DNA from 2 places in the Actinoplanes sp. NPDC000266 genome. Region 1 is predicted to be linked to the other one. Evidence: predicted binding sites of a transcription regulator. Region 1 holds the regulator's gene; the other holds the start of a gene.
What was found. Region 1 encodes HspR, which represses chaperone genes until heat shock. Its sites were predicted from a motif close to TTGAGTNNNNNNNACTCAA; they were not measured.
Positions count from the first base shown of each region.

Region 2: a site for HspR is predicted at 3,208-3,226, ahead of lon (endopeptidase La). Genes of this name have one in related genera too.

Region 1 covers NZ_JBIAZI010000018.1:54,036-69,763, forward strand. The annotation lists gene ACFY36_RS47190 (DedA family protein) at 1-234, shown strand, start outside; gene ACFY36_RS47195 (class II aldolase/adducin family protein) at 338-1,012, opposite strand; gene ACFY36_RS47200 (ArsR/SmtB family transcription factor) at 1,118-1,495, opposite strand; gene ACFY36_RS47205 (hypothetical protein) at 1,546-1,947, opposite strand; gene ACFY36_RS47210 (hypothetical protein) at 2,353-3,768, opposite strand; gene ACFY36_RS47215 (hypothetical protein) at 3,850-4,947, opposite strand; gene ACFY36_RS47220 (hypothetical protein) at 5,291-5,470, shown strand; gene clpB (ATP-dependent chaperone ClpB) at 5,509-8,100, opposite strand; gene ACFY36_RS47230 (sugar efflux transporter) at 8,215-9,411, shown strand; gene ACFY36_RS47235 (cation:proton antiporter regulatory subunit) at 9,414-9,911, shown strand; gene ACFY36_RS47240 (cation:proton antiporter) at 9,920-11,122, shown strand; gene ACFY36_RS47245 (hypothetical protein) at 11,225-11,671, shown strand; gene ACFY36_RS47250 (heat shock protein transcriptional repressor HspR) at 11,703-12,137, opposite strand; gene dnaJ (molecular chaperone DnaJ) at 12,160-13,359, opposite strand; gene grpE (nucleotide exchange factor GrpE) at 13,430-14,062, opposite strand; gene dnaK (molecular chaperone DnaK) at 14,059-15,728, opposite strand, start outside.
Region 2 covers NZ_JBIAZI010000001.1:535,028-550,755, reverse strand. The annotation lists gene ACFY36_RS02160 (hypothetical protein) at 1-817, shown strand, start outside; gene lon (endopeptidase La) at 881-3,133, opposite strand; gene ACFY36_RS02150 (NADPH-dependent F420 reductase) at 3,297-3,920, opposite strand; gene ACFY36_RS02145 (SDR family NAD(P)-dependent oxidoreductase) at 3,946-4,680, opposite strand; gene ACFY36_RS02140 (LysR family transcriptional regulator) at 4,770-5,654, shown strand; gene ACFY36_RS02135 (serine/threonine-protein kinase) at 5,722-7,119, opposite strand; gene ACFY36_RS02130 (Xaa-Pro dipeptidyl-peptidase) at 7,292-9,217, opposite strand; gene ACFY36_RS02125 (hypothetical protein) at 9,268-9,843, shown strand; gene ACFY36_RS02120 (UTP--glucose-1-phosphate uridylyltransferase) at 9,894-11,252, shown strand; gene ACFY36_RS02115 (DUF6308 family protein) at 11,302-12,087, opposite strand; gene ACFY36_RS02110 (fatty acyl-AMP ligase) at 12,102-13,646, opposite strand; gene ACFY36_RS02105 (AfsR/SARP family transcriptional regulator) at 13,746-15,728, shown strand, end outside.

The DNA of each region.
Region 1 (15,728 bases):
CGCTACATCCTCCCGGTCGTCGCGGTCATCGTGCTCATCTCGCTGCTGCCGATCTTCATCGAGATCCTGCGTGAGCGCCGCCACAAGAAGAAGAACGGCGACTCGGCCGAGCCCGAGCCGTCGGCCGCCATCGGCGTCGTCGCCGCCGCGAGCATCGCCGGCCTGGTCGACGCCGCCCGCGAAGAGGACGACAACGACGACCGCTACCCGCCGCGCTCGCACCGCCGCAACTGACCGACCCGCAGTCCACAAAAGACGCCGCCCCGGCTGGGGCGGCGTCTTTTCGTTATTCGTTTCAGGCGGAGAGCCCGGAGGGCGACGGGCTCCTGGGATCAGGTCAGACGGATAGCGCGGTGGAACCGGAGAGGCGGTTCAGGAACTCCTCGGGGCAGTCGCGCAGGTTTTCCAGGCGGCCGGCGGCCAGGGCCCGGTACGTGAGCTGCGCGGCCTCCTCGAGGTTGCGGGCCCGCTTGTGGGCCAGCTCGACCGTGTCGCCGAGGACCACGCAGCCGTGCTGGCTCAGGACCAGGCAGTCGGTGCCGTCGGCGGCCATGGCGGCCGTCAAGGAAGCCAGTTCGACCGTGCCGGGCATGCGGAACGGCACCGTGGAGACACGCCTCAGGTAGTAGGCGTGGTCGGTGGTGACGATCCGGATGTGCTCGCCCAGCGCGTCGAGCAGCAGAGCGGTCTGCGGATGCAGATGGATGATGGCGTTGACGTCGGGACGGGCCCTGTACAACGCGAGGTGCAACGCCAGCTCGCTGGTCGGCTCGCACTGCGGCGGCGGCATGTTGCCGATCGTCGCGGGTGAGCCGTCCGACACGCGAACGGCGGCGAAGGTAGTCCGGCTGAGACGGCCCAGCCAGGAGCCACTGGCGGTGACCCAGATGGCGTCCTCGTCGGGGATGCGCGCGGACAGGTTGCCACCGGAGCCGGCCACCAGGCCGGCCTGGATGACGTCGAATCCCACGAACGCGAGCTGATCGCGCAGATCGCCGTGGACGTAGTTCACCCGTTACTCCTCGGGTCCTGGGGGTGGACTTGAGGCGGAGAAGGTCTTCGGCCTGGCGTCACGCCCCACGTGATGCCGGTGACGCCAGGCGAGTCCCGAAAGCGGTCAGCGCGCCTTCTTCGTAGCCCGCTTGCGAGGCGGGGTCAGAAGATCGGCGATCGTCGCGATGGCGGTCGGCACGAGACGGTAGTACGCCCACACACCCCGCTTCTCACGCTCGAGCAGGCCGGCCTCCGTGAGGATCCGAAGGTGATGGCTCACCGTCGGCTGAGACAGACCGAGCGGAGCGGTCAGGTCGCACACGCAGGCCTCACCGTCCGTCGCGGACTGAATGAGGCTCAGCAGCCGAAGCCGGGCCGGGTCGGCCAGTGCCTTGAGCACCCCGGCCAGCCGCTCGGCGTCGGCACGTTCAATTGGCTCGCCGGCAAGCGGCGAGATCTGAGGCATTGTCATTTCCGCCAACGCAGTTCCCACGATCTCCATCCTTCCACCAACTGCATCGATTCTCCTGCATGGGTGCAGGAACGAACCGCCTAACTTCGAGGCCGTAAGGCCGACATCGATCGCCGGTACGGTCGATCCAGGATGGCCGGTAACCCGAACTCCTGATCAACCTTTACCCCGGCACCGAACTCGGTCTCTGCCTCCTGCAACGCCTCAGCCGCCGTCAGGTCGCTGCCCATCTGTGTCGAGGTCTCGATCCCCGCCCCGGGAGTGAGACGCCCCACATTGTCAATTCGTCGATCTGTTTCCGGTGACTGATCCGATTTGAGCAAGGTCCGCACACACCTCGCCGTCGTCATCTCAACACCGTGTGCGAGCTCCCGGACCGGGCGGCCGGATGCCGGAAGTTCACGACCCGATGAAAGCACGGCACCACGCTCTGCGACGGGCAATTCAGTGATGAATTTACGCAGGTCGTGGCGTGCTTGCATGTATCGAGCGTACTGGCTGGAACGAAACTGGAACCTTTCGCCCCGGCAGTGCCGAAGGGAACTATTGACGCACAACATTGGGTCTCTCTATAAACAAACCTTACTGTTGGCCAAGTCCCTTTCGCCCCATCCGGAGAACATCGACGCAGCTCAAAGCCCCTATGTCCTGGGTCACAGCCGGTGCGGCCGGCAGATCACCCGGACGAGGTGCTGGGAAGCTCCTGTGAATCGTGCGCCCGGACGTTTACCCATGTAGCGAAAAACACCCTCCGACCGGCTGGTCAAGCGCTATCCGGACAGCCGATTGGGGGACATCGCCGGATGAGAAAGTTACCCGTTCGGGTGACCCATGCCCATCAATATGAGGGGCCTCACCTCAAAATGAGGGGGGTGACTGGCGGGTAACTACTCCGACGGACGTGACCAGTACTCATCATCCGACGACGAAGGGGTCGCGCGCTTCCCCGACTCGGCCCCACTCGCCTCACCGGAAGGTCCGGAAGGAACGGTGGGCGAGGACACCTCGGCCGGATTCGGTACGGAGGAACCAGCCACCCCGGAACCAGAAGCCGAACCGCCCGAAGCCGTTTCCCCGGCCGCCGCCGAAACGCCCCCCGGCGTCGACGCAGCAGCCGTCGACGGGACCGCCGGAGCGGCAGCCGCAGCGGGACCGCCAGACGCGGCCGGAGCGATGGGATGGCTGGCGGAGGCAGGCGCGGCAGCGCCAGGCGCGAACGGCTGGACGGGCGGCGGGGCCGGCGTCGTGGAAGCCGGCGCGGTAGCGCCAGGCGCGAACGGCTGGGCGGGCGCCGCGGGCGCGGAGGACGCCGTGGGCTGGGTGGGCGTCTCAGACGTCACCGGCTGGGTGGCGGTCGCGGACGGCATCGGCGGGACGGGGGCGGTCGCAGCGCCCGGCGCCGCGGATGGCGTGGTCTGGACGGTTGCGGTGGGTGGGGCCTCGGCCGGCGTGGTGGGGGCGGGTGGGGCCGGCGGGCGGGCGTAAGGGGAGTCCGGGCCGCTTCCGTCCGGTGGGGCGGTCGGGGCGGGCGCGGTGGGGTACTGCGGGTAGGGCGCGGCGGCGTACGGGCTGGAAGGGCCTGAAGCGTAAGGGGACCCGGGACCGTAGGCACCGGGGTCGTAGCCCTGGCCGTACTGCTGAGCGTAACCCGCGGTGGCCGGATGTCCCGGGTAAGGCGCGCCGTACGCGGGTGGATAGGCGCCGGGCGGGACGGAAGAAGCGGCCGGCTTGCGGAAGAAGGCGCGCGGGGCCGTCAGTATCAGGACCCCGACGACCGCGTAGCCGAGGATCTGCGCCACCGAGAGGGCGGCGTTCGTGCCGACCCAACCACCCGGGTACGCCTCGGTCAGGCGGGTGCCCAGCGAACCGGGCACCGCGTCGCCGCCTCCCTGCACCGCCACCGTCAGCGCGCTCCCGGCGCCGGCCAGGATGCCCAGGACGCAGGCCACCAGCGTGGTAATCCGCGCGGCGTTGCTGCCCCGGCGCAGGGCCAGGCCCAGGACCACGTACAAGGCGAAGATGATCACGGCCAGGGCCAGGGCCACCGCGGCGCCGAGCCAGACCACGGCCACGTAGTAGTCGAGGTCGGTGTCGCCCGTGAAGGACTGCAGCGGGCTGTCCGTGACGTCGCGGAAGCGGTCGATCGTTCCCGGCACGATGGCCAGGGTCGTGATCGCATAGATCAGGCCGATCACGGCCATCACCCAGAGCAGGACAGCGGCCACCGTCACCGTGGGCGGGCGGCCCGACGGCGAGGGTGGCGGCGCCAGGGCGATCGGCGGCGGCTGGACTGGGTATGACATCGACGACTCCCCGCGGTGATCCGTTGGCCCGAACCTACCCGCGTGGAGCGTCGAACGGTGCGGAACCCGTCCAGCGGGACGTCACGGCTTCGGCGGCTGTGTCCCGTCCGACGGCGGCTGCTCGTCCTCCGCGTCCGACGGCTTCGGCTGCGAGCCCCACGACGGCGGCGGAGCGCCCCACGACGGCTGGCTCCCGCCCGGTGATTCCTGCCCGGCCGGCGGCTGGGCGTAGGGATCGGAGGCCGGCGGCGGAGCGTACGGGTCGGAGGCCGTCGGCGGCGCCGAAGGCTCCGGGCTGGAAGGGCTGGAAGGGCTGGAAGGGCTGGAAGGGCTGGAAGGGCTGGAAGCCGGCGGCGGCGTGGACTGGCCCGGGCCCGGATAGGGCGGAAGCCCCGGAGCCGGCTGCCCCGGCTGACCCTGCGGCGCCGGATAGCCCTGAGCCGGATAACCCTGAGCCGGATAACCCTGGGCCGGATGTCCCGGCGCCGGATAGCCCTGGCTCGGCTGTCCCGGGTACGGCGGGTAGGGGTTCTGCTGCCCGTACACCGGATATTGCCCACCCGGCTGCTGACCCGGGTATGGCGGATATCCGACCGACGGATCCCAGCCCCCGGCCGGCTGCTTGCGGAAGAACTCGTTCGAGGCCGGCAGCGCCAGCAGGATCACCGTGCCCAGGACGGCCAGCAGGGCGATCACGGTCAGGGCCGTGGTCGTCGGCGTGTACCAGGACGGCAGGGCGTCGTTGAGGCGCTGGTCGAGGTCGTCGTCCTGCCACGTGGAGCCCGTGTTGCCGGCCGACTCCATCGTGCTGACCAGGGCGTTTCCACCCAGCCCGAAACCGAGGCAGCAGATCGCGATGCCGCCGATCGCCCACGTGACGATGCGGGACGGGTTCTTGCCCTTGTTGTTGAAGAAAGCCAGCGCGGCGAAGCCGATGCCGATCAGCAGGTTGACGATGCCGCCGAAGACGAAGATGCCGGTCACGACGCCTTCGGCGCCCTCGGACTCGGTGCCGGCGTAGACGTCACGGACCGCGTCGGACATGCGGCCCGACACCGAGAACGTGAGGAAGGCGCTGATCACCTGGATCGCCGCGACCAGGTAGAGCAGATAGGACGCGACCGTCACGATGACCGGGCGCGGCCGTGGTGTGGGTGCCGGGTAGCTCGGAACGGTCACAATGCCCCCAAATTCTTGATCCACTCACGGTATCGGTCGGCCGCCATATTCGCGACAGCGGCACAGAAGCCGACAACCTGTGGCAGCATCGGGCGACGATGGACGAAATATCCGTAAATAGGTCGCTCGTTCAGGGGGCGACACGGGTCGATTCCGGCCCCTACACTTCCATCCGTGGCGCCGACGTGGCAGCAGAGACCTCCCGCGACGCCCCCTGCCCGGACGAGTCGCCCGCCCCAGAAGAAGAGGGCCGAGGCAGACCGTCCTAGGGCACCTGTCCCAATACGCCGGCCGCGTGACCACACCGCGGCCGCCTCAGACCTGTTAAGGACCGGTGAGTCCCATGCCCCACGCCGACACCCTGGACGTCGTTCACCATGACGACACCCGGACCCGATTCACAGACGTGCGATATCAGCTCCACCGCGACGGCATCCGCATCTGGCCCGCCGAGGGCGGAGAGCAACTGGTCACGGACGTCCTGATGACACAGGCCTACCGGCAGCGGACGGCCACCGACTAGAAGAGAACGGCCCCGGGAAACCCCGGGGCCGTTTTTCGTCAGCCTCGCGCGACGGTCAGCCCGTCCTTGTCGGAGGCAAGGTCGACCACGACCCGGTCGCCGTCGCGGATCTCCCCCGCGAGCAGCGCCTTGGCCAGCGAGTCGCCGATCGCCGACTGCACCAGCCGCCGCAGCGGCCGCGCGCCGTAGATCGGGTCGTAGCCGTGCTCGCCCAGCCACTCCACCGCGGGCGCGGTCACGTCCAGCGTGAGCCGCCGGTCGGCCAGCCGCGTCCGGAGCCGGCTGAGCTGGATGTCGACGATCGCGGCCAGGTCGCCCTTGGTCAGCGCGTGGAAGACCACGATGTCGTCGAGCCGGTTGAGGAACTCGGGCTTGAAGTGCGCCCGTACGACCGCGAGCACCTCGTCGCGCCGCTCCTCGTCACCCATGGTGAAGTCGGCCGTCTGCGAACCCAGGTTCGACGTCAGCACCAGGATCGCGTTGCGGAAGTCGACGGTGCGGCCCTGGCCATCGGTGAGCCGCCCGTCGTCGAGCACCTGCAACAGCACGTCGAAGACGTCCGGGTGGGCCTTTTCCACTTCATCGAGCAGGACCACGCTGTACGGGCGGCGGCGCACCGCCTCGGTGAGCTGCCCACCCTCCTCATATCCGACGTAGCCGGGAGGGGCGCCGACGAGCCGGGCCACCGAGTGCTTCTCGCCGTACTCGCTCATGTCGATGCGGACCATCGCCCGCTCGTCGTCGAACAGGAACCCGGCCAGGGCCTTGGCCAGCTCGGTCTTGCCGACACCGGTCGGGCCGAGGAACAGGAAGCTGCCGGTCGGGCGGTCGGGGTCGGCGATGCCGGCCCGGGCCCGGCGCACCGCGCCCGCCACCGCGGCCACGGCCTCCTGCTGGCCGACCACCTTGTCGCGCAGCGACTCCTCCATGCGCAGGAGCTTGGCGGTCTCGCCCTCCATCATCCGGCCGGCCGGAATGCCGGTCCACGAGGAGATCACCTCGGCGATGTCGTCGGCGCCGACCTCCTCCTTGACCATCGGCGGCTCGGCGTCGGCCTCCTGCTCGTCGGCCGCGGAGGCCTTCGCGAGTTCCTGCTCCAGCGCCGGGATCTCCTGGTACTGCAGGCGGGACGCCCGCTCCCAGTCGGCGTCGCGCTGGGCGCGCTCGAGCTCGGCCTTGATCTCGTCGAGCTGCTTCTTGAGCTCGCCGACCCGGTTGAGGCCACCACGCTCGCGCTCCCACCGGGCGTTCAGCGCGGTCAGCTCCTCCTCGCGGTCGGCCAGGTCGCGCTCCAGCCGGCCGAGCCGGTCACGGGAGGCCGGGTCGGTCTCCTTCTCCAGGGCCAGCTTCTCGATGCGCATGCGGTCGACCTGCCGCTGGAGCTGGTCGAGCTCGACCGGGCGGGAGTCGATCTCCATGCGGAGGCGGGAGGCGGCCTCGTCGATCAGGTCGATGGCCTTGTCGGGCAGGAACCGGTCGCTGATGTAGCGGTCGGACAGCGAGGCCGCGGCCACCAGCGCCGCGTCGGTGATCTGCACCCGGTGGTGCGCCTCGTAGCGGCCCTTGAGCCCGCGCAGGATGCCGATCGTGTCCTCGACGGTCGGCTCACCGACCACGACGGGCTGGAAGCGCCGCTCGAGGGCCGGGTCCTTCTCGATGTGCTCGCGATATTCGTCGAGGGTGGTCGCGCCGACCATGCGCAGCTCGCCGCGGGCCAGCATCGGCTTGAGCATGTTGCCGGCGTCCATCGAGCCCTCGCCCTTGCCGGCGCCGACCACGGTGTGCAGCTCGTCGAGGAAGGTGACGACCTGGCCGTTGGAGTTGCGGATCTCCTCGAGGACGCTCTTGAGCCGCTCCTCGAACTGGCCGCGATATTGCGCGCCGGCCACCATCGCGCCGAGGTCGAGCGAGACCAGCTTCTTGTCGCGCAGCGTCTCGGGCACGTCGCCGGCCACGATGCGCTGGGCCAGGCCCTCGACGATGGCCGTCTTGCCGACGCCGGGCTCGCCGATCAGCACGGGATTGTTCTTCGTACGCCGGGAGAGCACCTGTACGACACGGCGGATCTCGGCGTCGCGTCCGATCACCGGGTCGATGCGGCCCTCGCGGGCCTGCGCGGTCAGGTCGACGCTGTATTTCTCCAGCGCCTTGTACGTGGACTCGGGATCGTTGTTGGTCACCCGCCGGTCGCCCCCGCGTACCTGCGGGAACGCGGCGACCAGGGCCTCCTCGGTGGCGCCGACGTCCTTGAGGGCGCGGCCGACGGAGCCGCCCACGCGGGCCAGGCCGGCCAGCAGGTGCTCGGTCGACACGTATTCGTCGCCCAGCGGCTGGGCGATCAGCTCGGCCTCGCCGATCGCGTTGACGAACTCACGCGACAGGCTGGGCTCGGCCGTGCTGGCGCCGCGGGCGGACGGAAGCTGCTCCAGGGCGCGGGCCGCCACCCGGCGTACATCTGCGGGGTTGGCCCCGACCGCGCGCAAGAGAACCGGCGCGGTCGAGCCGCCGGTGTCGAGAAGAGAAAGCAGCATGTGCCACGGCTCGACGGTGGCGTGACCGCGCCGTCCGGCGTCGGCGACCGCCCCCGTGATGACATCGCGGCTCTTGGTGGTGAGGCGTTCGGCGTTCATGTGCTCCCCAGAAAGAAACTTGAGCGTGAGCCACTCAACTCTAGCGCGCGCCGCAAGTGATCGTCACCACGACTCCGCCAGATCCTCCGACCACTCGTTGTAACGTTAAACAACGTGTCGAAACGCCTGCTCCCGCTCGCTCTCATCTTCGTAGCGGTCGGCATCTCGACCTCGTTCGTCGGGCCCTACCTGGCCCTGTTCCTCAGCGACGCCGTGCACGCGGGCCCGATCCGGACCACGGCCTTCCTGATCGCCGCTCCGGTCGCCGGCGTTCTCGTGTCCTGGCTGATCGGCCGGGTCTCGGACCGCCGCCCGATCCGCCGCAAGCTGCTCATCATCGCCGCGCTCGCCGGCCTGGCCGGCACGGCGCTCACCGCCTTCGTCCGCGACTACTGGCTTCTGCTCGCGCTCACCGTGACTCTCACGGCTCTGGCCGGGACGCTCTTTCCACAATCCTTCGCGTACGCCCGTCAGGTGCTCCAAACCGGCGATCCGAAGAAGGCGGCCCTCGGCATCAGCACGCTGCGCACGCTGTTCTCGGTGGCCTGGGTCGGCGGTCCGCCGCTGGCCGCGCTCGTGCTGGCCGGGCACGGCTTCGGCTGGACATACGGGCTCGCCGCGATCATGTACGCGATCACCGCCCTGATCGTGATCCGCTGGCTGCCCGAGGTGCGCAAGCCGGCCACCGGCGGCGCCGAGGATCTGCCGGACGCGATCGCCCCGGTACCGCCGCGGTCCACGCTCTTCCTGATCGTCGCCGGCTTCACCGTCGTGCAGACCGCGGGCACGCTCGCCGTGCAGGCGATGCCGCTCTACGTCAGCACCGACCTGGGCGGCTCGATCCGCTCGGCCGGCCTGATCCTCGGCCTCTGCGCGGCCCTGGAGATCCCGCTGATGCTGGGCTTCGGCGTGCTCACCACCCGGGTGGCGTCGCGGACGCTGATCCTGATCGGCGTGTGCTGTGCGATCGCGTATCACGCGGTGGCGGCCAGCGCGGGCTCGATCTGGGTGCTGGCGGCGGCCCAGCCGCTCAACGCGGCCGCCATCGCGGCGATCAGCGGGCTCGGCATCTCGTACATGCAGGACCTCATGCCGGGCCATCCGGGCCGCGCCACCACGATGATCACCAACACCTTCACGACCGGCCAGATCCTCGCGGCTCCGGCGTTCGGCCTGGCCCAGGCGTACGGCTTCCGTCTGGCGTACGCCATGAACCTCGTTCTTTGCGCCGTCGGCCTGGTCCTGTTGATCAGCGCGCGGCGTGCCGTCGTCACACCGAAGCAGGAGGCGGACACGCTGTTAACGTTGTGATCGTGCGCGTACGGGTGGAACAGACTCCTCTGCCGGGTATAGGCGTCCGACACGACCTCGTGACGTCCTCGGGGCGGACGGTCGGCGTGGTGTCGCATCGCAACGGCCGGCGCGACCTGGTGCTCTACGACGTCGACGATCCCGACGCGTGCCTGGCCTCGATCCCGCTGACCGACGACGAGGCCGAGGCCCTGGCCGACGTGCTCGGCGCCTCCCTCATGCTGGGCCAGCTCGCCGGCCTGCGCCAACAGGCGGCCGGCCTGCTCACCGAGCAGATCGGGCTGGGCGCCGGCTCGCCGTTCGTCGGCCGCAAGCTGGGTGACACCCGCGCCCGCACCCGCACCGGTGCCTCCATCGTCGCGGTCATGCGTGACCGCGAGGTGATCGCCTCACCGGGCCCGTCGTTCGTCTTCGAGCCCAACGACGTGGTCGTGACCGTCGGCACCCGCGAGGGCCTGGACGGCGTCACCGCCATCCTGGCCGGCGACGACGACGGCTAGGCGAGGGCGTGCACGACACCACGATCCTGCTCATCGAGGTAGGAGCGCTCCTCTTCGCGCTCGGGATGCTCGGCCGGCTGGGCCGCCGGATCGGCCTGTCGCCGATCCCGCTCTACCTGCTGGCCGGTCTCGCCTTCGGGCACGGCGGCCTGGTGCCGCTCTCCGCGAGCGAGGAGTTCATCGAGGTCGGCGCGGCCATCGGCGTCATCCTGCTGCTGGTCATGCTGGGCCTGGAATATTCGGCGGGCGAGCTGGTCGGCAACCTCCGCGCGGCCGCGCCCGCCGGCGTGATCGACGCGCTGCTCAACGCCCTGCCCGGCGCCGGCTTCGCCCTGCTCATGGGCTGGGACTGGCGGGCCGCGCTGGTGCTCGCGGGCATCACCTGGGTCTCGTCCTCGGGCGTGATCGCCAAGGTGCTGGGCGATCTGGGCCGGCTCGGTAACCGCGAGACCCCGGTGATCCTCTCGGTGCTGGTCATCGAGGACCTCGCCATGGCCTTCTACCTGCCCCTGGTCACGGCCGTGCTGGCCGGCGTCGGCCTGATCGGCGGGGCCAAGGCGCTCGGCGTCGCGGTCGTCACGGTGGTCGCGGTCCTGGTCGTGGCCATCCGGTACGGCAAGCAGATCAGCACCCTGATCTCGGCCCAGGACGCCGAGGCGCTGCTGCTCGGCGTGCTCGGCCTGACCCTGTTCGTGGCCGGCGTGGCCGAGGAGCTGAAGGTCTCGTCGGCGGTCGGCGCGTTCCTGGTCGGCATCGCGATCTCCGGCCCGGTCGCCCACCACGCGACGCAGATGCTGTCGCCGCTGCGCGATCTGTTCGCGGCGGTCTTCTTCGTCTTCTTCGGGCTCTCCACCGACCCGGCCGAGATCCCGCCGGTGCTGCTGCCGGCGCTCGGCCTGGCCGTGCTGACCATGGCGACCAAGGTGGTCACCGGCTATCTGGCGGCCCGGCGGGTGGGCATCGCCCTGCCCGGCCGGCTGCGGGCCGGCCTGGCCCTGATGCCGCGCGGCGAATTCTCGATCGTCATCGCCGGCCTGGCCGTGGCCTCGGGCGTCGAACCTCGGCTGGCGCCGCTCGCGACCGCCTACGTATTGATCACGGTGGTCACCGGGCCGCTTCTCGCGCGCCTGCCCGATTATCAGTGGTTCAAGAATTTTGTCCGGCGCCGTATGCACCCTCAGCAGGCCCCGGTGCTCAAAGCTACTGACTAGTATCCGATTGTGACGCCGTGACACTTCCGTAGGACATCGCTGGCGCGCTACCGTTCCGCTCCGACAACTACGTGTTATCGGGACTTTCTGGCAGGCGGCGGCGTGACAGTGCGTGAGTCGACTTTCTTCGGATTCGCCAATCCGGTCGATCCTCGGCCGGAGGAGCTTCAGGCGTGGGCATACCATCCTGACGCCGTGCCCCTGGACGCCATGCCGCCCGACTGGGACCTGCTCATCTCCGGCGACGTGCTCGCACCGGTCCTGTTCGAGCTGGCCATGGACAGGCAGTGCCCGGCCCGGCGCTTCGCCCAGCACTGCATGTACATCTACGCCGCCGACGGCGTCCGGCAGAACGCCACCGGCCAGCGCAAACGCCGCCTCAAGAAGTTCATCGAGCGGGCCGACGAGATCGGCGACGAGCCGATGCAGACGTGGGCCCACAACTGCCGCGTGCTGATGAGCCGGCCCGAGATCTTCGACTACTCCGACTGGATCGAGGGCGGCCTGGTCCGCCAGCCCCGGCGTCTGGGTCTCTACCACCGCCGATAGAAAAACGAGGCGGCCGGGGCCGCCTCGTCACTTACCTGTCGGGCGCCCGGCGCGGGCGCCAGACCACCAGAGCCGTCGAAGGTCGCTCCTGGCGGACCAGGTCGCGACGGCCGTACGGGCTCTCCATCTGGGCGATCCGGTCGTACGCCGCGGTGAGCTCCTGCTCCAACTCCTGCACCCGCTGTTGCAGGTCGCCGACGAGCTGCTCGAGCCCGATGATCCGCTTCACGCCGGCCAGGTTGACGCCGTCCTCCTGGCTGAGCCTCTGCACCTCACGCAGCAACGCGACGTCCCGCTCGCTGTATCGGCGACCGCCGCCGCCGGCCCGGCCCGGCTGCACCAGGCCGAGCCGGTCGTACTGTCGCAGCGTCTGCGGGTGCATCCCGGCCAGTCGAGCCGCGACCGAGATGATCAGAACCTTCGCGTCGGAGGACTGCTCGACCGAGATGCTGATCTCCTCATGCATGTGCCACCTCCTACAACGGGTCCTAGCTGCCCCGGCGAACCCGGGCCTCGAGCCGCTCCCGCCCGGCGGGCGGGGTCAGCTTGGCGAAGCGCTCGAGCGCGTCCCGGGCTTCCCCGGTCACCTCGCTCGGCACCTGCACATCGACGGTGACGATGAGGTCGCCCGGCGGTCCGCTCTTGCGGGCCACGCCCTTGCCCCGCGCCCTCAGCTTCCGGCCGCTCGGCGTGCCGGGCGGCACCCTCATGGTGACGGGTCCGTCCAGAGTCGGCACTCGCAGATCGGTGCCCAGAACCGCCTCGGCGATGCTGATCGGCACCGACAGCGTGAGGTCGTCACCCGTACGGCCGAAGATCTCGTCCGGCCGCACCTGGACCTGCACGTAGAGATCGCCCGCAGGTCCGCCCCGATCGCCCGGCTCGCCCCGGCCGCTGAGCCGGATGCGCTGGCCGTCGGCCACGCCCGCGGGAAAGCGGACGTTTATCGTGCGGGCCTTGGTGACCCCGCCCGTGCCCCGGCACTCCGGGCACTTCTCGTCGACGATCGTGCCCGCGCCCTGACACTCGCGGCACGGCTCGGAGAAGCTGAACGATCCCTGGTTGCGCGAGATCAGGCCGCTGCCCGCGCACTGCGGACAGGTCCGCGGTGACGTGCCCGGCTTGGCCCCGCTGCCATGACAGGTGTCGCACTCGCCCGCCGAGCGCAGCGTCAACGGCAACGTCGTGCCGCGGACCGCCTGGGCGAACTCGAGCGTCACCTCGGTCTCGACATCACGGCCGCGTCGCGGCCCTCGTCGGGCGGCGCCACCACCAGGCCCACCGCCCGAGAATATCGAGCTGAATATGTCCGAGAAGCCGGCGCCGCCGAACCGGCGGTCACCCGCGGCGCCGCCACCGGCCGCGCCCGCGTTGCTGAACCCGCCGAACAGGTCGGACGGGTCGAACTGACCGCCGCCGCCGGAACGGGCGCCCCGGCGGAAGGCGCCGGAGCCGAACAGCGAGCGCATCTCGTCGTACTCTTTGCGCTTCTTGTCGTCCGAGAGCACGTCGTACGCCTCGGAAGCGGCCTTGAACTTCTCCTCCGCCTCCTTGTTACCGGGGTTGCGGTCGGGATGCAGGTCCCGGGCGAGCTTCCGGTAGGCCTTCTTGATCTCGTCGGTCGGAGCGGACTTGGGCACGCCGAGAACGGCATAGAAGTCCTTTTCGAGCCAGTCCTTCGAGCTCATCCCGCCTCCCCCCTCCTACGGGCAGGTCCCGCCCACCGCGGCGCGGTGGGCGGGACGAACATCTGAGAGATCACTCCGGGTCGGCCACCGCGACCAGAGCCGGCCGCAGCAGCCGCTCGCCGAGCGTGTAGCCCCGGCGCATGACCTCGACACAGGTCGGCTCCGTGACGTCCGGAGACGTCAGGTGCGCGACCGCCTCGTGACGGTTGGGGTCGAACGAGTCGCCCTTCTCGCCGAACGGCGCCAGACCGAGCTTGCCGGTCACCGCGATCAGCGACTCGGCCACCGAGGCGAACGGGCCGACCAGGTCGCCGTGTTCACGGGCCCGGTCGATGTCGTCCAGCACCGGCAGCAGAGCCGTCAGCACCGTGCCGGTGGTCTGCTCGGCCGCCGCGCCCCGGTCGCGGTCGACCCGCTTGCGGTAGTTGGCGTACTCCGCGGTCACGCGCTGCAGGTCGTGGGTCCGCTCCTCCAGGTCGTTCCGCAGGGCCTCCAGCTCGGCGCCGAGACCGGGCTTGGTCTCCTCCGGCTCGGCGGCCGCGGCCGCCGGCTCCGGAGTCACCTCGGCGTCGTCGGCGCGGTGGGCGCCGACCGAGGCCGAGCCCTTCGCCGATTTGTCGCCCTTCGGATCGATCTTGCGGCGGTCCCGGATGACGACCCGCTCGGTCGCCTGACCGTCGTTCTCGTCGTCCGTGCCAGTCACTTCTTGTCGTCCTCCACGATCTCGGCGTCCACGACGTCGTCGGCGCCGCCCGCGGAGGGGCCGGCCGAACCGGTCGTGGCGCCACCCGGAGCGGCACCCGGGGCGCCCTGCGGGTCGCCCGCGGCGCCGGCGCCGGCGGCGGCCTGAGCGGCGTCACCCTGCGAGTAGAGCGCCGAGCCGGCCTCCTGGGAGACCTGCGAGAGACGCTCGTGAGCGGCCTTGATCTTCTCGATGTCGGTGCCGCCCAGCGCGCCGCGGAGCTCGCCCAGCGCCTCGCCGATCTTGGTCTTGCTGTCCTCGGGCAGCTTGTCGCCGCTCTCGGCCAGGAACTTCTCGGTCTGCCACTGGAGCTGCTCGGCCAGGTTGCGGGCCTCGGCGTCCTCGCGGCGCTTCTTGTCGTCGTCCGCGTGGTCCTGAGCGTCGCGCATCATCCGCTCGATGTCGTCCTTCGGCAGCGCGGAGCCGCCGGTGATCGTCATCTTCTGCTCCTTGCCCGTGCCCAGGTCCTTGGCGGACACGTGCACGATGCCGTTCGCGTCGATGTCGAAGGAGACCTCGATCTGCGGTACGCCACGCGGAGCCGGCGCGATGCCGCTGAGCTCGAAGGTGCCGAGCTTCTTGTTGTACGCGGCCATCTCGCGCTCGCCCTGGAAGACCTGGATCAGCACGGACGGCTGGTTGTCCTCGGCCGTCGTGTAGACCTCGGAGCGGTGCGCCGGGATGGTGGTGTTGCGCTCCACCAGCTTGTGCATGATGCCGCCCTTGGTCTCGATGCCCAGCGAGAGCGGGGTGACATCGAGCAGCAGGACGTCCTTGACCTCGCCCTTGAGCACACCGGCCTGGAGGGCGGCGCCGACGGCGACGACCTCGTCCGGGTTGACGCCCTTGTTGGGGTCCTTGCCGGTCATGCTCTTGACCAGCTCGGCCACGGCCGGCATGCGGGTGGAGCCGCCGACCAGGATGACGTGGTCGATGTCGGAGAGCTTGACGTCGGCGTCCTTGATGGCCGACTCGAACGGGCCCTTGCAGCGGTCGAGCAGGTCCTGCGTCATGCGCTGGAACTCGGAACGCGACAGCGACATGTCCAGGTGGAGCGGACCGTCGGGGCCGGCCGTGATGTACGGCAGGTTGATGCTGGTGGTGGTGGCGGCGGACAGCTCGATCTTCGCCTTCTCGGCGGCCTCGCGCAGACGCTGGAGGGCCATCTTGTCCGAGCCGAGGTCGATGCCGTGCTCACCGCGGAACGTCTTGACCAGGTGGTCGATGATCCGCTGGTCCCAGTCGTCGCCGCCCAGGTGGTTGTCACCGGAGGTCGACTTCACCTCGATGACGCCGTCGCCCAGCTCGAGCAGGGAGACGTCGAAGGTGCCGCCGCCGAGGTCGAAGACCAGGACGGTCTGCTCCTTGGAGCCCTTGTCGAGCCCGTACGCCAGAGCGGCGGCGGTGGGCTCGTTGACGATCCGCAGGACGTTGAGGCCGGCGATCTCGCCCGCCTCCTTGGTGGCCTGGCGCTGCGCGTCGTTGAAGTAGGCCGGCACGGTGATGACCGCGTCGGTGACCGTCTCACCGAGGTACGCCTCGGAGTCGCGCTTCAGCTTCATCAGGACCCGCGCCGAGATCTCCTGCGGGGTGTACTTCTTGCCGTCGATGTCGATCGACCAGTTGG
Region 2 (15,728 bases), on a different contig from region 1:
GGCGTGGGGAGTCGTGGCCAACGTCAGCCGTGAGATCCTCGTTCGCCAGTCGGGCCGTAAGCGGCCGGGAACACGCCATTTCGTGCCGGGCGCGCGGGTCTGGGTGCTGGCGGTCGGGGCCGACGGGGGCGAGCAGAGATACGTCGTCGGCACCCGCCGCAACACCGGAGGACGGCGCCTCATCCGGCTGGTGATGGACACCGAATACCTCGTGAACTACCGGGTCAAGCCGATCTACAGCCCGGCGGTGTACGCCAGCATGGGGCAGCCCATGGAGTTCGGCGAGCCCCGGCCCTACGAGTCCCGGGAAGACGCGCAGGAGTCAGTCGATACCTGGAAATGGCACCGGACCCGCCGGCCTCATCTCGCTCTCACCGGGCGGGAACGCCTGATGCACAACGCCGACGAGGACTGCGAGTTCTGCGACGGGCGGGACGCCTTTCGGATCGGCGCCGCCCGGGACACCAATCCGTACGAGCGGCCCGGCCGGGAGACCCCGGGCACTGTCGATTGGTGGGGCACCTCGTACGGCATGTGGCGAGCCGGCTGGGTCATCGAGAAGAACCGCGAGCATCCGTCCCTGATCGACGACCTCGGACTCCGGCACGTCGCCCTTGCTCGCTACCGGCTGCGCCGTGAGGCCGAGAACCTGGTGCGCGACGCCGTGGGGCGGACGATCGCCGAACTGGAGGCGGACAGGATCGGGCGCGACCGCATCCAATTCGTCGCCGGGGACCGGCAGCCCCGGCCGCTGGACGGCGTCGTGCACGCCTGGATCGACGCTGACGAGCGGGTGATCCGCGCCCGGGCAGGCTGAAGGAACCGCCGGAGGCGTGAAGGCCCGTCGTCACCCGGTCAGGGTGACGACGGGCCTTATCCGTCAGGCCGCGGCGACCAGGCCGGCCGAGACCGGCTCCAGGGCCGTGGCCAGGATCTCGCGGACGTCGGCGACGATGTGCACGGTCAGCGCCTCCAGCACGTCGGCCGGCACCTCGTCCAGGTCGGGCTCGTTGCGCTGGGGCAGGTAGACCTCGGTCAGGCCGGCCCGCTGCGCGGCGAGCAGCTTCTGCTTCACGCCGCCGATCGGCAGCACCCGGCCGGTCAGCGAGACCTCGCCGGTCATGCCGACCTCGGCCCGCACGTTGCGGCCGAGCAGCAGCGAGACCAGCGCCGTGGTCATCGTGACGCCGGCCGACGGCCCGTCCTTGGGCACCGCGCCCGCGGGCACGTGCAGGTGGATCGGGTGGTCGAGCTGCTCGGGCGAGATGCCGAGCTCCTCGGCGTGCGCCCGCACGTAGGAGAGCGCGATCTGCGCCGACTCCTTCATCACGTCGCCGAGCTGGCCGGTGACCGACAGCCCGCCCTTGTCGCCGGGCAGCAGCGACGCCTCGATGTAGAGCACGTCACCGCCCATCCCGGTCACGGCCAGGCCGGTCGAGACGCCCGGGACGGCCGTCCGCTCGGACGACTCCGGGGTGAACCGGGGCCGGCCGATCAGCTCCTTGAGGTCGGCCGCGTCCACCGTGACGGGCAGCTCGCCCAGCGCGGCCTTGCGGAACGCCTTCGCGAGCAGGCGCTCGAAGGAGCGTACGCCCGCCTCTCGGGTGTAATTCGCGGCGATCTCGCGCAGCGCGTCCTCGGTGACCGTGACCTCGCCTTCGTTCAGCGCGGCCCGTGAAAGCTGCCGCGGCACCAGGAAGTCGCGGGCGATGGCGACCTTGTCGCTCTCGGTGTAGCCGTCGATCGAGATGAGCTCCATCCGGTCGAACAGCGCCTGCGGGATCGTGTCGAGCACGTTCGCGGTGGCGATGAACAGCACATCGGACAGGTCGAGGTCCAGATCGAGGTAGTGGTCGCGGAACGTGTGGTTCTGCGCCGGGTCGAGCACCTCGAGCAGGGCCGCCGCCGGGTCGCCGCGATAGTCGCTGCCGACCTTGTCGACCTCGTCGAGCAGGACGACCGGGTTCATCGAGCCGGACTCGCGGATGGCCCGCACGATGCGCCCGGGCAGCGCGCCGACGTACGTACGCCGATGTCCTCGAATTTCGGCCTCGTCGCGGACGCCGCCCAGGGCGACCCGGACGAACTTCCGGTTGAGAGTACGGGCGACCGACTCACCCAGGGAGGTCTTGCCGACTCCGGGCGGGCCGGCCAGCAGGATCACCGCGCCGGATCCGCGACCGCCGACGGTGGTCAGGCCACGGGACTCGCGACGGGCGCGGACGCCCAGGTATTCGACGATGCGGTCCTTGACCTCGTCCAGGCCGTGGTGGTCGGCGTCGAGGACGGCGCGGGCCGCGGCCAGGTCGGTGTTGTCGTCGGTGCGGACGTTCCAGGGCAGGTCGAGCACGGTGTCGAGCCAGGTGCGGATCCAGCCCGCCTCCGGGTTCTGGTCGCCGGCCCGCTCCAGCTTGCCGACCTCGCGCAGCGCGGCCTCACGAACGGAATCGGGCAGATCGGCCGCCTCGACCCGGGCGCGGTAGTCGTCGTTGCCCTCGGCCTCGTCCTCGCCGAGCTCCTTGCGGATGGCCTTGAGCTGCTCGCGGAGCAGATATTCGCGGTTGCGCTTCTCGACGTTCTCGCGCACATCGTGCTCGATCTTGTCGCTGACCTCGGACTCGGCCAGGAAGTCGCCGGTCCACTCGATCAGAAGCCGCAGCCGGGCCTCCACGTCGGGGGTCTCCAGCAGCTCACGCTTGCGGTCGTTGGTCAGATAGGGCGCCCAGCCGGCGGTGTCGGCCAGATCGCCCGGGTCGTCGATGGCGCTGACCGAGTCGATGACCTGCCACGCCTCACGGCGCTGAAGAACCGAGACGACCAGTTTCTTGTACGCCGCCGCGAGCTCACGGGCATTCTCGCTGGGCACACCGGCCGTGACCGGCTCGACCTCGACCCATAGGGCCGCGCCGGGCCCGGTCACGCCGCCGCCGATGCGGGCACGCACCCCGGTGCGCAGAACAGCGGCGGGCGTCCCACCGCGGGCCTTGCCGACCTGCTGAACAGTGGCCACCACACCATGCGAGGCGTACCGGTCCTCGAGCCGCGGAGCGATGAGCAGCTCGGACCCGGCCGAGGTGCGGGCCGCGTCCACGGCGGCCTGAGCCGGCTCGTCCAGCTCGACCGGCACAACCATGCCCGGCAGCAGAACGATGTCGTCCAGGAACAACACGGGAAGTCGCTTGCTAACCACCCGGCACCTCCGAAAAGTTGAGTATGCGGGGCTCAACCTCCGAACTTCCGAGGATCTTCCACCGTTCGCTGGGAGCGGAAATGACGTCAGTCCGATTCCCGGGGACTCAGCCGGCGAATTCGTGGACGCCGACGGCGAAGTCCCAGTGGCCCACACCATTGCCGGCGAGGCTCACCGTGACCAGACCCATCCCTTCCAGCCAGTGCGCCATCCTCAGGCCGCCGGCGTCCAGCGGGCGCAGCCCGAGGCTTTCGACGAAGGTGGCCACCGCCCTCTTGGCCTGCGCGTCGTCACCGGCGAGGAAGACGTCGGGCCGGCCCTCCTCCAGGACGTTACGGAAGATGGTGTTGAACGCCTTCACCACACGGGCGCCGGCCGGGGCCACCTTGGCCACCTCCCGCGCGATCGAGGTCTCCTCGCCGTGGGCCAGCCCGTCGAACGTGGCGTTGAAGGGGTTGCTGATGTCGACGATGACCTTGCCCGCGAGGGCGTCCCCGTACCCGGCGACGACCGGAACGACGCCGTCGGCCAACAGGGCGGCGATGACGATGTCCCCGGCCGGGACGGCGCCCCACTCCCCCGTCGTCGCGCCGCCGCCCAGAGCCTCGGCCAGGGCAGCCGCCTTGGACTGATCGCGTCCCATGACCTCGACGGAGTTGCCGCCCGCGATCGCGAGCGTGCCGATGGCGCGGGCCATGTTGCCCGTACCGATGAGGGTGATTCTGTTCATGAGGTTTGTGCTCCCGTTGTGTGGCTCAGATGGCCGTGGTGCCGCCGTCGGCGACCAGTTCGAGGCCGTTGACGTAGCTGGAGTCGTTGGAGGCGAGGAAGAGGGCGATGGTGGCGATCTCCTCGGGGCGGCCCATCTCCCCGCGCGGGATGAGGGCTTCGAAGGCGGCCTTGGTCGCCTCGTCGAACAGTTCCTCCTGCTTGGCGGTGGCGACCTGGCCCGGGGTCAGGACGTTGACCCGGATCTTGCGGTCGCGCAGTTCGTTGAGCCAGACCCGGGCCCAGGCCTGCTGGACGGCTTTGCTGCCCGCGTAGAGGCTCCAGCCCGGGAAGGCGCCGAGGGAGGCGTTGGACCCGGTCATCAGGATCGAGCCGTTGTCGTTGATCAGCGGCAGCGCCTTCTGCACGGTGAACAGGGTGCCGCGCGCGTTGAGCCAGAAGGCGCGGTGGAACTGCTCCTCGGTGATCTCGCCGAGGACGGCCGGCTCGCCCATCCCGGCGCTGGCCCACAGCACGTCGATCGAGCCCTTCTCGCGCTTGACGGTGTCGTACAGGCGGTCCAGGTCGTCCAGGTCCGACGCGTCGCCCTGGACGGCGGTGACGTTGCGGCCGATCAGTTTGACGGCGTCGTCCAGCGCCTCCTGCCGGCGGGCCTGAATGAAGACGTGCGCTCCTTCTTCGGCGAACAATTTCGCGCCGGCCAATGCCATTCCGGTGGATCCACCGGTGATGACCGCGACCTTGTTATCGAGCTTTCCCATGAATCGAGATTGCCACCGGAAGAAATCGGCGTCCAAGACCTCTTTCGACCGTGGTGATAACTTGGAGGCATCACCAGCCGGGAGGCGCCATGGATCTGGACCTGCGCAAGCTGCGCTACTTCGTCGCCGTGGCCGACCGGTTGCATTTCGGCCGGGCCGCCGACGAGCTGCACATCGCGCAGCCGGCGCTCAGCCGGCAGATCCGGGCCCTGGAGCACGACCTCGGCGCCTCGCTGTTCGCCCGCAACCGTCACGGCGTGGCGCTGACCGACGCCGGCCGGCAGCTGCTGGACGACGCCGGCCCGCTGCTGGCCTCGGCCGACGCGGTCCGCCGCCGGGTGGCCGTGGCCGCCCGCGGCAGCAGGCGGCTGGTGGTCGGTTTCCGGGCCGGCATCCCGGTCATCCCGGCCGCCCGGGTGTTCGAGGCCCGGCATCCGGACGTGGTCGTCGACATGCAGCGGATCGAAAGGGACGACCAGGCCGCGATGCTGCTCGACGGCCGCGTCGACGTCGCCTATGTGCGGCTGCCCATCGACGAGGCCGGCCTGCGCGTCACCTCGCTGTACGCCGAGCCGCGGGTGGCCGTGCTGCCCGCCGGCCACCGCCTGGCCGGCAAGGAGCAGATCACCGAGGCCGATGTGGCCGGCGAGCCGCTGGTCTGGCCGGGCGATTTGGGCACGCAGCCGACCCGGCGCCCGCATCCCAACGCCGGATATCTGGTGCGCGGGGTGGACGAGACGCTCGAGCATGTCGCGGCCGGCCGGGGCATCTCGTTCCTGGCCCGTTCGGCCACCGTTTTCTATTCACATCCGGAAATCGTTTATGTCCCCGTCTCCGATCTGGCCCTCGATCAGGTGTGCGTCGCGATATCTGCATCGAACACCTCGCCGTCGGCCGGCGATTTCCTCGTCGCGGCCCAGGAAACGGCCGAGATCACGGCGGAATGCGGAAACCGCGAGATGTGGGCGGATTGACCAACACTCGGACACCGAATTCGACAATCGGGCTGCGGGCCGCCATCACGGGGTTCAGCGGGGCGGCCTACGCCTCCGTTTTGCTGTCGACCGGCTCGGCCGGCTTCGTGGTCGGGGGTGTCGTGTCCTCGGTGGTCGGCGCGGTGGTCGGGTCCGTCGGGTCGTCGGTCGGCTCGGCCGGAGGCGTGGTCTCGTCGGGGGTGTCCGACGGGGTCGGCTCGGCCGGGGGCTTCGAGGTCTTCGGCGGGCTGCTCGGGGAGGCCGACGGCGTGGCCGACGGTTTCGTCGCCTTGGTTGTCGGCTTGGCTGCTGGGGCCTTCGTGTGGGTGGTGTTCTTCCGGCGTACGCCGGACCTGGTCGTTGTTGTCTCCTCCGTCGGCTCGGCGGTCGGTGAGGAGGACGGGGTGGGCTTCGCGGTGGGCGACGTGGTGGTCGGTGCCGGGGTGCCCTCGACGGCGGCCTCGGCCGTGCGGCCGCCGGGAGTGCCGGTGCCGTTGACCAGCTGGACGCCGACGATGCTCAGGACCACGGCGGCGGCCGCGGCCGAGGCGACGACCATGACGCGGCGGGGAGAGCGGCGCGGTGCGCGGGACGGTGACGTCACCACCGTGAGCGGCGCCGTGTGGGCCGCCGAACGGATCGGCGGGATGTGGCTGGCCGGGCGGGTCAGCGGGGTCGGGGCGAAACCACGGAAGATCTCGGCGATCTCGAGGGCCGTGGGGCGCGCCGAAGGATCCTCGGCCGTGCAGGCCTCGTAGAGCCGGATGATGTCCCGGGGCAGGCCGGAGATGCGGGGCAGGCGCGGAGCGGGACGGCCGTGACGGGTGGCCAGCACCTCGACCAGGCTGGCGCCGGGCCAGGCGCGGTCGCCCGTGAGGCACTCGAACAGGAGCAGGCCCAGCGCGTACACGTCGGCCGACGGGTAGCTCGGCTCGCCGCGCAGCTGCTCGGGGGCCAGGTGGGACGGGCTGCCCCACAGGGCGCCGCTGATGTCGATGCTGTTGTGGCCGGCCGCGATGGCGATGCCGAAATCGAGGACCTTCACGCCCTCGGAGGTGAGCATGATGTTGCGCGGGTTGACGTCGCGGTGGACCAGTTCCTGGGCGTGGGCGGCGGCCAGCGCGGACGCGGTCTCCTTGCCGATCTCGGCCGCCTGGCGCCAGCGCAGGGCGCCCGTGCGGGCGATGCGGTCGGACAGGGTCTCGCCGTCGACGAACTCCATCACCAGATAGGGCGTACGGTCGCTGCCGTCGACGACCTCGCCGTAGTCGTAGACCTGGGCGATGTTCGGGTGGCTGAGCCCGGCCGCCGTGCGGGCCTCCCGCAGGACGTCGGTCGCGGACTCGTCGAAGATCTTGATGGCGACCGGACGCTTCAGGGTCGTGTCGAAGCCGTAGTGCACCACCGAACTGCCGCCCTGGCCGAGGGCTTCCCCCAGCCGATATCTCCCCGCGAGCAATGGCACTGCGACCTCCCCATGGCCGACCCGGCGCCGATGTCGCTCCGCGCCGCAGCAGCGTGGTGACGGGTGATCAGCTCCGTGGCAGCAGCATACCCGGGAGGTATGACGGGAAACTGCGGCAGCGGTCACTGTTGGGAAACAGCGCCCCAACAGTGACCGCACCAGAAATCCGAAATCAGGGAACCAATGGATCGAATCGCGGCGGGGCGAACGTGCGGGGCACGGGCGCCGTCGACACGGCCGGGGCGGTGGCGCCCGGCTTGGGCAGGCGGCCCACCAGCGGCAGGGTCAGGGAGCTGCCGCGCAGATCGAGTTCGATGGTGGCGCCGGTCGACTGCGGGGTCGAATATTCGTTGTCGCTGGCCTGGAGGATCAGGCCCAGCACGTGGCCGGCGGGCAGGCGCTGGTCGGTGGCCTGCATCGGCACGGTCACCGTGTACCAGCGGTCCGGGCGCAGCGGCGTGGTGAACCGCAGCGACACGTGGTGGGCCGCGTCCTTCCAGCCCCGCGTCAGGATCGCGTGGTCGGCCGTGATCAGGCTGGGCGCGGTGTCGCGGTAACAGGCGTCGTCGGCCGCGGTCGCGGCGCCCCAGCACGACTCGGTGGGCAGCGTGGTGATGCCCTCGCCCCGGCCCAGATAGTTGACGCGGGTGGCGGTGCCGTAGTCGACGAGCCGGGCGGTCAGCTCGGTCGTCGGCTTGTCGACCCGCACGCGCAACGTCACCGACGGGGTGCCGGAGACGCGTACCTCCTGGGTCAGCGGGGCGGACAGGAAGGCGACCCGGCCCGGCAGCGCGGTGTTCGGGCTCGCGACGGCGGTGGCTTCATCGAGGTCGGGAGCGTCCGTCCACGTACGGACGGCTCGCCCGGGCCCACCACCCAGCGTGCCCGTCGTCCCGTCGCCGTTGCCCAGGGTGATTCTCTGCGACGTCACGCGGGCGGCCGGCCAGGTCCGCTCGCTCACCCAATTGCCGGGCGTCGTCTCGATCGACACCGCCGGCTCCCGGTCGATCCCGTTGCGCAGGCCCTGCAGATAGCGGTCGAACCACCGGTGCAGGGTGTCGACCCAGTCGGCGCGCCGCAGGTCGAAGGGGTCCACGTGACCGGCCTGGGAGAGCCACATCTTCTTGGGTACGTCGAGACGGGCCCACCACTGAGCGAACTGATCGGTCGTCACGTTGGTGTCGTTCAGCCCGTGCGCGATGAACACGCTGGCGTGCACCCTGCGCGCGTCCGGCCGGAAGTTCCGCTCGGACCAGTACGCGTTGTAGTCACCCGTCGCGTCGTCGCTGCCCTCGTCGAGCCGCTTGAGGTTGGCCGCGCAGGCTTCTTCGGGGCGCCCGTTGACGTACGAGAAAAGGTATTCGGGATAGTCCTCGACCCGCAGCACGCCGTTGTAGCGCTGGTAGTCGTACCAGCTGGAGATGGCCGAGATCGGCACGATCGTCTCCAGGCCCTCGACGCCGGTCGCGGCCACGCCGTTGGCCACCGACCCGTCCCAGGACTTGCCGATCATGCCGGTCCGGCCGTTGGTCCAGCCGGTCGCGACGGCCGGGGTCCCGTCGGCGTACGTCGCCTTGGCCCGCCCGTTCAGCCAGTCGACCACGGCCTTGGCGCTGAGCACCTCTTCGCGGCCGCCGACGTCCATGCACCCGGTGGAGCGGCCGGTGCCGGCCAGGTCGGCGGCGACGAAGGCGTAGCCGCGCGGCACGAAGTAGTTGTCGTAGTAGAGCGGCTGTTTCACGATGGTGCCGCTCGCGTCGTACTGCTTGCGCTCGCTCTCGTTGCCGCGCCCGCAGCAGGAGTAGTAGGGCGAGCCCTCGAGGATGACCGGCACCTTCAGGCGCCGGTCGGCCGTCTCGCGGGGCCGCACGATGTCGACGGCGACCTTGTCGGGGACCCCGTCCTCGTCGTTGTCCAGCGGCGTCTGCACCCAGACGCTCTCCCGGACGGCGTTCTCGTAGGAGTAGACCGGCACGGTCTCCCCGCCTCGGATGTGCGGCACGCCGCCCGCCTCGGCCGGTGCGACCGACACGATCAGGGTGGCGCCGACCCCGGCCACGACGGCCAGGGCGAGCCTTCGCTTCAAAGTTCCGGACATCGACGCATCGTAAGTCATCAATGACTTTTCGCATGTCTACAATGCGCGCCGTGGAAGACTGGGATGCGGAAATGGAACGTCGCGCGGAGGCCGATCACGAGCCCGTGCGCCCACTGGCTCTCCTGCGGGGAATCGCCGTCGTAGTGGCCTTCACGGTCGTGGCCGGTGTCATCTACTTCGACAAGAAGCAGGAGCCCAGCACCGCCGAGCGGGACGCCGCCGTGCAGCAGTTCGCGCAGATGCTCGACGGCGACAGCCCGCTTCGCGCCGACGAGCCGAACGCGCTCGATCTCGCCCCCGGCCAGACCGTCACCCTGCGCAACACGGCCACGGAGGTTCGGGTGACGCCCGGCAAGGTCACGGCCGGCGCCGGCGCGTGCACGTCCGGGCCGCTCCTGACGGTCGCCCTGACCGTGGAGGGTACGCGCGGCGCGGAGGATCTGACGCCCGCCGACTTCGCTCTCGTCGGCCCGGACGGCTCGGCCGGGCTCGCCGTCGGGCGGTGCTCCACCGGATTCGACGAGGGCGCGACCGAGCGGACCGTGGCCTTCACCGCCGTGGAACCGGGCCGCCTGACCTACGGGCCGGACCCCAATCACCCCGTCGCGGTGTGGCGCCTGACCTGACCGTCGATACTGGGTGAGGCAGAGGCTTCCCGCACCACGGAGGAACAGACATGGACGCGCCCGGTTATGTCCAGGCGACGCTGGCCAAGGCGGAGAAGGACGGCGCCCACCCGGCCGAACTGGCCGCCCTGCGCCGCCGCCTCGACCAGTTGGCCCAGCCCCGGGCCGGGCTGCTGCCCGGCGACGAGCTGGAGCCGCTCGGCGAGGTGACCGGCCTCGAGGAGCTGCCCGAGCCGCCGGCCGAGCGGGCCCGCGAGATCCTCGACCGGCTGGTCGTGGTCAAGCTCAACGGCGGGCTCGGCACCAGCATGGGCCTGACCGGCCCGAAATCGCTGCTCGAGGTCAAGCCCGGCGCCAGCTTCCTCGACGTGATCGCCACCCAGGTCACGGCCGTCCGGGAGCGGTACGGGGCCCGCCTGCCGCTGCTCCTGATGAACTCGGCCGCCACCCGCGGCCCGTCGCTGACCGCGCTCGAGCGGTACGGCGACGTCAGCGACTTCCTCCAGGGCCGCGAGCCGAAGCTGCGCGCCGACGACCACTTCCCGGTCGAGTGGCCGGCCGACCCCGAGCTGGAGTGGTGCCCGCCCGGGCACGGCGACCTGTACACGGCGCTGACCGCCTCCGGCAAGCTCGACGAGCTGCTCGACGCCGGCCTGCGCTGGTGCTTCGTGTCGAACTCCGACAACCTGGGCGCCACCGTCGACGTACGCCTGGCCGCCTGGATCGAGTCCGAGCAGATCCCGTTCGCGATGGAGGTCGTCCGGGGCACCCCGGCCGACCGCAAGGGCGGCCATCTCGCCCTGCGCGGCGACCGGGTCGTACTCCGGGAGACGGCGCAGGTCCCCGACGGCGACACCTCCTTCACCGACGTCGAGCGGTGGCGCTTCTACAACACCAACAACCTGTGGATCGACCTCGAGGCGCTGCGCCGCCTGCAGCAGGACGATCCGGGCGCGCCCGTGCTCCCGCTCATCGTCAACAACAAGACCGTCGACCCCAAGGACCCTTCGAGTACGCCCGTGGTCCAGCTCGAGACCGCGATGGGCGCCGCCATCGGCTCGATCGCCGGGGCCCGCCCGGTGCTGGTTCCCCGCACCCGCTTCGCCCCGGTCAAGACCACCAACGACCTGCTGGTGGTCCGCTCGGACGCCTACGAGCTGACCACAGACGGCCAGATGCGGCCCACATACGAGGGCTCCGGGCCGGTCGCCACCCTCGACCCCGAGTTCTTCCGCCTGGTGCCCGGCTTCGAGCAGCGCTTCCCGTCCGGCCCGCCGTCACTGCGCCGGGCCACCCGCCTCCAGGTGGACGGCGACGTCACCTTCGGCGCGAACGTGGTCGTCGAGGGCGAGGCCCACGTGACCGGCCCCACGACCGTTCCGGACGGCGAGCAGCTGCGAGACCGCTGACGTCATGACCATCGGGCCGGCGGCTTCCCACCGCCGGCCCGACGTCATTTCAGAAACCTCGGTCCTTCCCCTCACGCCAGGCGATCACATCCAGCACGCGCAGCGGCGTCACGGCCTCCGGCAGCCCCGCCGTGCCGTGGAGGTGAACCAGCCGGTCGTTCAGCGCGCGACGCTGTTCGCGCAGGGTCAGGCGGACGGGCTCCCACTGGTGCTTCTGGGTTCCGGTCACCTTCGCAACGACCCTGTCCCAGATGGGACGCAACCGCGGGCGCTTGCGGGCGATCAGCTTCGTCGCGATGGTCGTATCGATGCCCGGAATGTCACGCAGCGCCTTCTGCAGCCGCCAGCCCGCCCAGCCGTCGCCGGTGAGCGGCTCCTCCTCGTCGACGAGGTCGCGGTCAGGACCGAGTTCCGTGAGCAGCCCGCCGAACTCGGCGGCACGGTCGCGCAGGAGCACGACCGCCGCGCCCGGCTGCACCCGCACCGACAGAAGCGTGACCGCCACCAGGTCGTCGGCGGTGAACCGGTCAGCATCCGCGATCCGGGCCCCCGTGCTGTCCCAGTCGTCGAAGGCCGCACCCACCGCGGCTCCGCCGCCCGTCAGCGGGTCACCGAAGTAGCGGCGCAGCAGCGCCACGGCGGGCTGGTCGTCGGGCGTCGAGAGGGCATCGGGAACTTCCGCCTTCCAGCCCGGGTCCAGCGCATGAGACGAATGGGCGTTCTCGATGACGAAGGCCGCCCTGTCGTCGGTCGGGCGGAGCTGCCACGACGTGGACCAGTCCGACGCACGTTTGTCGTCCAGCCACACGTCGGTCCAGTCGCCGCCGGCCCGCATGGTGGTCAGAGGTCCTACAGGGTCGGCAGGGCGCCGGCCAGCAGCAGCTCGCGGCATTTGGCGCGGCGGGCCTTGCCGCTTGTCGTCACCGGGAGGGTGCCGGTCGCGACGATCAGTACCTCGGTCAGCTCGACGTCGTGTTCCAGGGCTACGGCCGTGCGGATCGCGGTCTCGATGTCGCGCCGGCGTGCTTCGTCGACCGGCTGGTCCGGGCGGACCTCGACCGCCGCGGCCAGTCTGTTCTCGTCCTCGCCGATCGCGAAGACCGCGCAGCGGCGGCCCTCCAGGGCTCGATGGCTGCGCTCGATGGTGTATTCGAGGTCCTCCGGCGGCAACAGACGGCCGTTGAGGATGATGAGGTCGGCGTAGCGCCCGACCACGAACAGCTCGCCCTCCCACAGGAAACCTAGATCGCCGGTGCGGAGGTACGGCCGGTAGTCCGGCCCGGCCAGCCGGGCGTCGAAGGCGTCGTGGCCCTGGTAGCCGAGGCCGATGCTGGGGCCGTGCACCCAGATCTCGCCGATCCGGCCCGGTGCGCATTCGGTGTGCAGGGTCGGGTCGACGATGCGTACGGTCAAACCCTCGGGACGCCCACCGCAACTGACCAGGGTTTGACCGTCGCCCGCCCGGGCGACGCCGTCCTGCAGGGAGCGGCGATCGAAGGCGACCGTGCGCGGCGGGCCTCCCTTGCGCAGCCCGGAAACGAAGACGGTGCCCTCGGCCAGGCCGTAGGCGGGTGCGAACGACTCCGGCCGGAAACCGGCCGACGCGAAGTGGGTGGTGAAGCGGCGCAGGGTTCCGGCCCGGACGGGCTCGGCGCCGTTCAGCATGATCGCCATCGAGGACAGGTCCAGCTCGGCGGCGTCGGGGGCGGACACCCGGCGTACACAAAGGTCGAAAGCGAAATTGGGTGCGGCCGTGAGATTGCCGCGGGTCTCGTCGATCGTGCGCAGCCACAGGCCGGGATCGCGCAGGAACGCCATCGGCGGGATGAGCGTGGTGGTGCCGCCGTGCCAGACCGTGAAGAGCAGCAGGGCCAGGCCCATGTCGTGGAAGTGCGGCAGCCAGGAGACGGTCCGGAAGTCGTAGACGTCGGGGGCGATCGACCGGGTGAACTCGGTGAGCATCCGCATGTTGGCCGTGTAGTTGCGGTGGCTGACCAGTACGGCCTTGGGCGTGCCGGTGGAGCCGGAGGTGTGCTGCACGACGGCCACCTCATGCCGCGCACTCTCATGCTCGTCCACCTCCCCGATCACATCGCCGGGGGTCAGGGTCACGGCCGGGGCGGCGGCGTCCGGGCTCGCCAACGGCACCGCGACCACCCCGGCGTACCAGCAGCCGAACAGCGCCGGCAGGAAGTCCGGTCCGGGCGGGAACAGCAGGCCGACCCGGTCACCGGCCGAGGTGGACTCGCGCAGCTTCGCCGCCACCGCCCGCGCCCGCCGGTCGACCTGCGCGTAGGTCAGCCCGCCACCCCCGGCGAGCCGGACGGCGATCCTGTTCCCGCGCTGGTCCGCATGGCGCCGCAGCATCTCCACCAGGTCCGTCGCGTCCTGCATCACTGTGTCTCTCCTCCGTAGCCGTGATTCCGGCCTCAGAGGATGCGCAGAGGCACTTGCCCGACACTTGAGCCGACTTGATGTTGTTACCGTCGCCCGATGGTCGAGGTCCGGGTGCTGGGCCCGGTGGAGGTCGTCACCGGTGACACGGTCGTGTCCGGCGCCGATCGGCAGCTGGCCGTCCTCGGCATGCTGGTGGCGGCCCGGGGCCGCACGGTCTCGCCGGACCGTCTGATCGACCGGCTGTGGGACGGCGAGCCTCCGCCGAGCGGAACAAATTCCCTGCAGGCGTACGTCTCCCGGCTGCGCCGCCGGCTGGAACCGGACCGGCGCCCACGGGCCGCCGCCACGATCCTGGTGAGCGAGGGCGCCGGATACGCGCTGAAGCTGGACGACGACGCGGTCGACGCGTGGGCCCTGGAACGCGACCTGGCCCGCGTGCCCACGCTGCCGCCGGCGCGGGCGCTCGCCGCGCTGGACGAACGCCTGGCCGCGTGGCGGGGAAGGCCCTACGCGCAGTTCGCCGACGAGGCCTGGGCCCGCCCGGAGGTGGCCCGGCTCGAGGACCTGCGCTGGTCGGCCCGGGAGAAGGCGGTCGAGCTCCTCCTGAAACTGGACCGGATCCCGGAGGCGGTGTCGAGGGCGACGGCGCTGACCGCCGACCAGCCGTTGCGGGGCGAGGGCTGGCGCCTGCTGGCGCGGGGTCTGTGGGCGGACGGCCGCCCCGCGGACGCCCTCGAAGCGCTGGAGCGTCACGGTTCCTACCTGGCCGAGGAGCTCGGTCTCGACCCGGAGCCGGCGATGGTCGCCCTGGAGCGGGCCATCCGCTCGGAGGCCCTCACCGGCGCCCAGGACGCGCCCGTCCCGCCCGCACAGTTGCCGTGGCCGAGCGCCTCCTTCGAGGGCCGCGCGGCCCAGTTGCGGGAGCTGACCGCACACGCCGACCACGGCGACGGCACGGTCCTGGCCCTCATCACCGGGGCCGGCGGCGTCGGCAAGACCACCCTGGCCCTGCGGTGGGCCCACGACGTCGCCGCCCGCTACGGGGACGGCCAGCTCTACGCCGATCTGCGCGGCTTCGGCCCCGAGGACTCCCCCATTGACCCCGGCGAGGTGCTGGCCGGTTTCCTCGGCGCCCTCGGCGTCCCCGACCACCGGGTGCCGCCGGGTCAGACCGAACGGGTGGCCCTCTATCGCAGCGTCCTGGCCGGCCGCCGCATGCTGCTGGTGCTCGACAATGCCCGCGACGCCGAACAGGTGCGACCCCTCCTGCCCGGCTCCCCCGGCTGCGCCGTGGTGGTGACCGGCCGAGGCCGCCTCACCGGCCTGCTGATGGCCGAGGGAGCCCGGGCGGTACGGCTGGACGCCTTCAGCGACGACGAGGCGCGCGACTATCTGCGCGCCCGCCTGCACCCTTCGGTGGCCGACGCCGACCCGGCCGCCCGCGACGCGGTCATCGCCCGCTGCGGCGGCCTGCCCCTGGCCCTGGCCGTGGTCTGCGCCCGCGCGGCCACCTTCCCGCTGGACGTCGTCGCCGCCGAGCTGGCCGGCGAGCGAGGCCTCGACGCCTTCGCCTGGCCCGGCCTCGACCACGATCCGCGAGCCGTCTTCTCCTGGTCGTACCGTCATCTCCCAGCCCCGGTCGCCACCGTCTTCCGCCATCTGGCACTGCATCCCGGTCCCGACGTGGCGCTCGCCGCGGCCGTCGCGGTGACGGGCGAGGACCGGACCACCACTCGCCGCCTTCTCCGGTCGTTGTGCGACGCGCATCTGCTGACCGAACATCGGCCCGACCGCTTCGTCTACCACGACCTTCTCCGGCAGTACGCCACCGAACTGGTCGGCCGCGCCGACGCCGAGACCGTCCTGCGCCGCCTGGCCGACCACCACCTCTATTCGGCGGCCAACGCGGCCAAGGCCTTCTACCCGTTCCGCCACCGGATCCTCGACGACATCCCGGCCGGCGCGCGGCCGGTGGAATTCGCCGAGGGCGACCAGGCCGGCGCGCTGGCCTGGATGGAGAGCGAGTACCGCAACGCGATGGCCCTGGCCGATCACCACCCCGGCCCGTTCGCGTGGGCG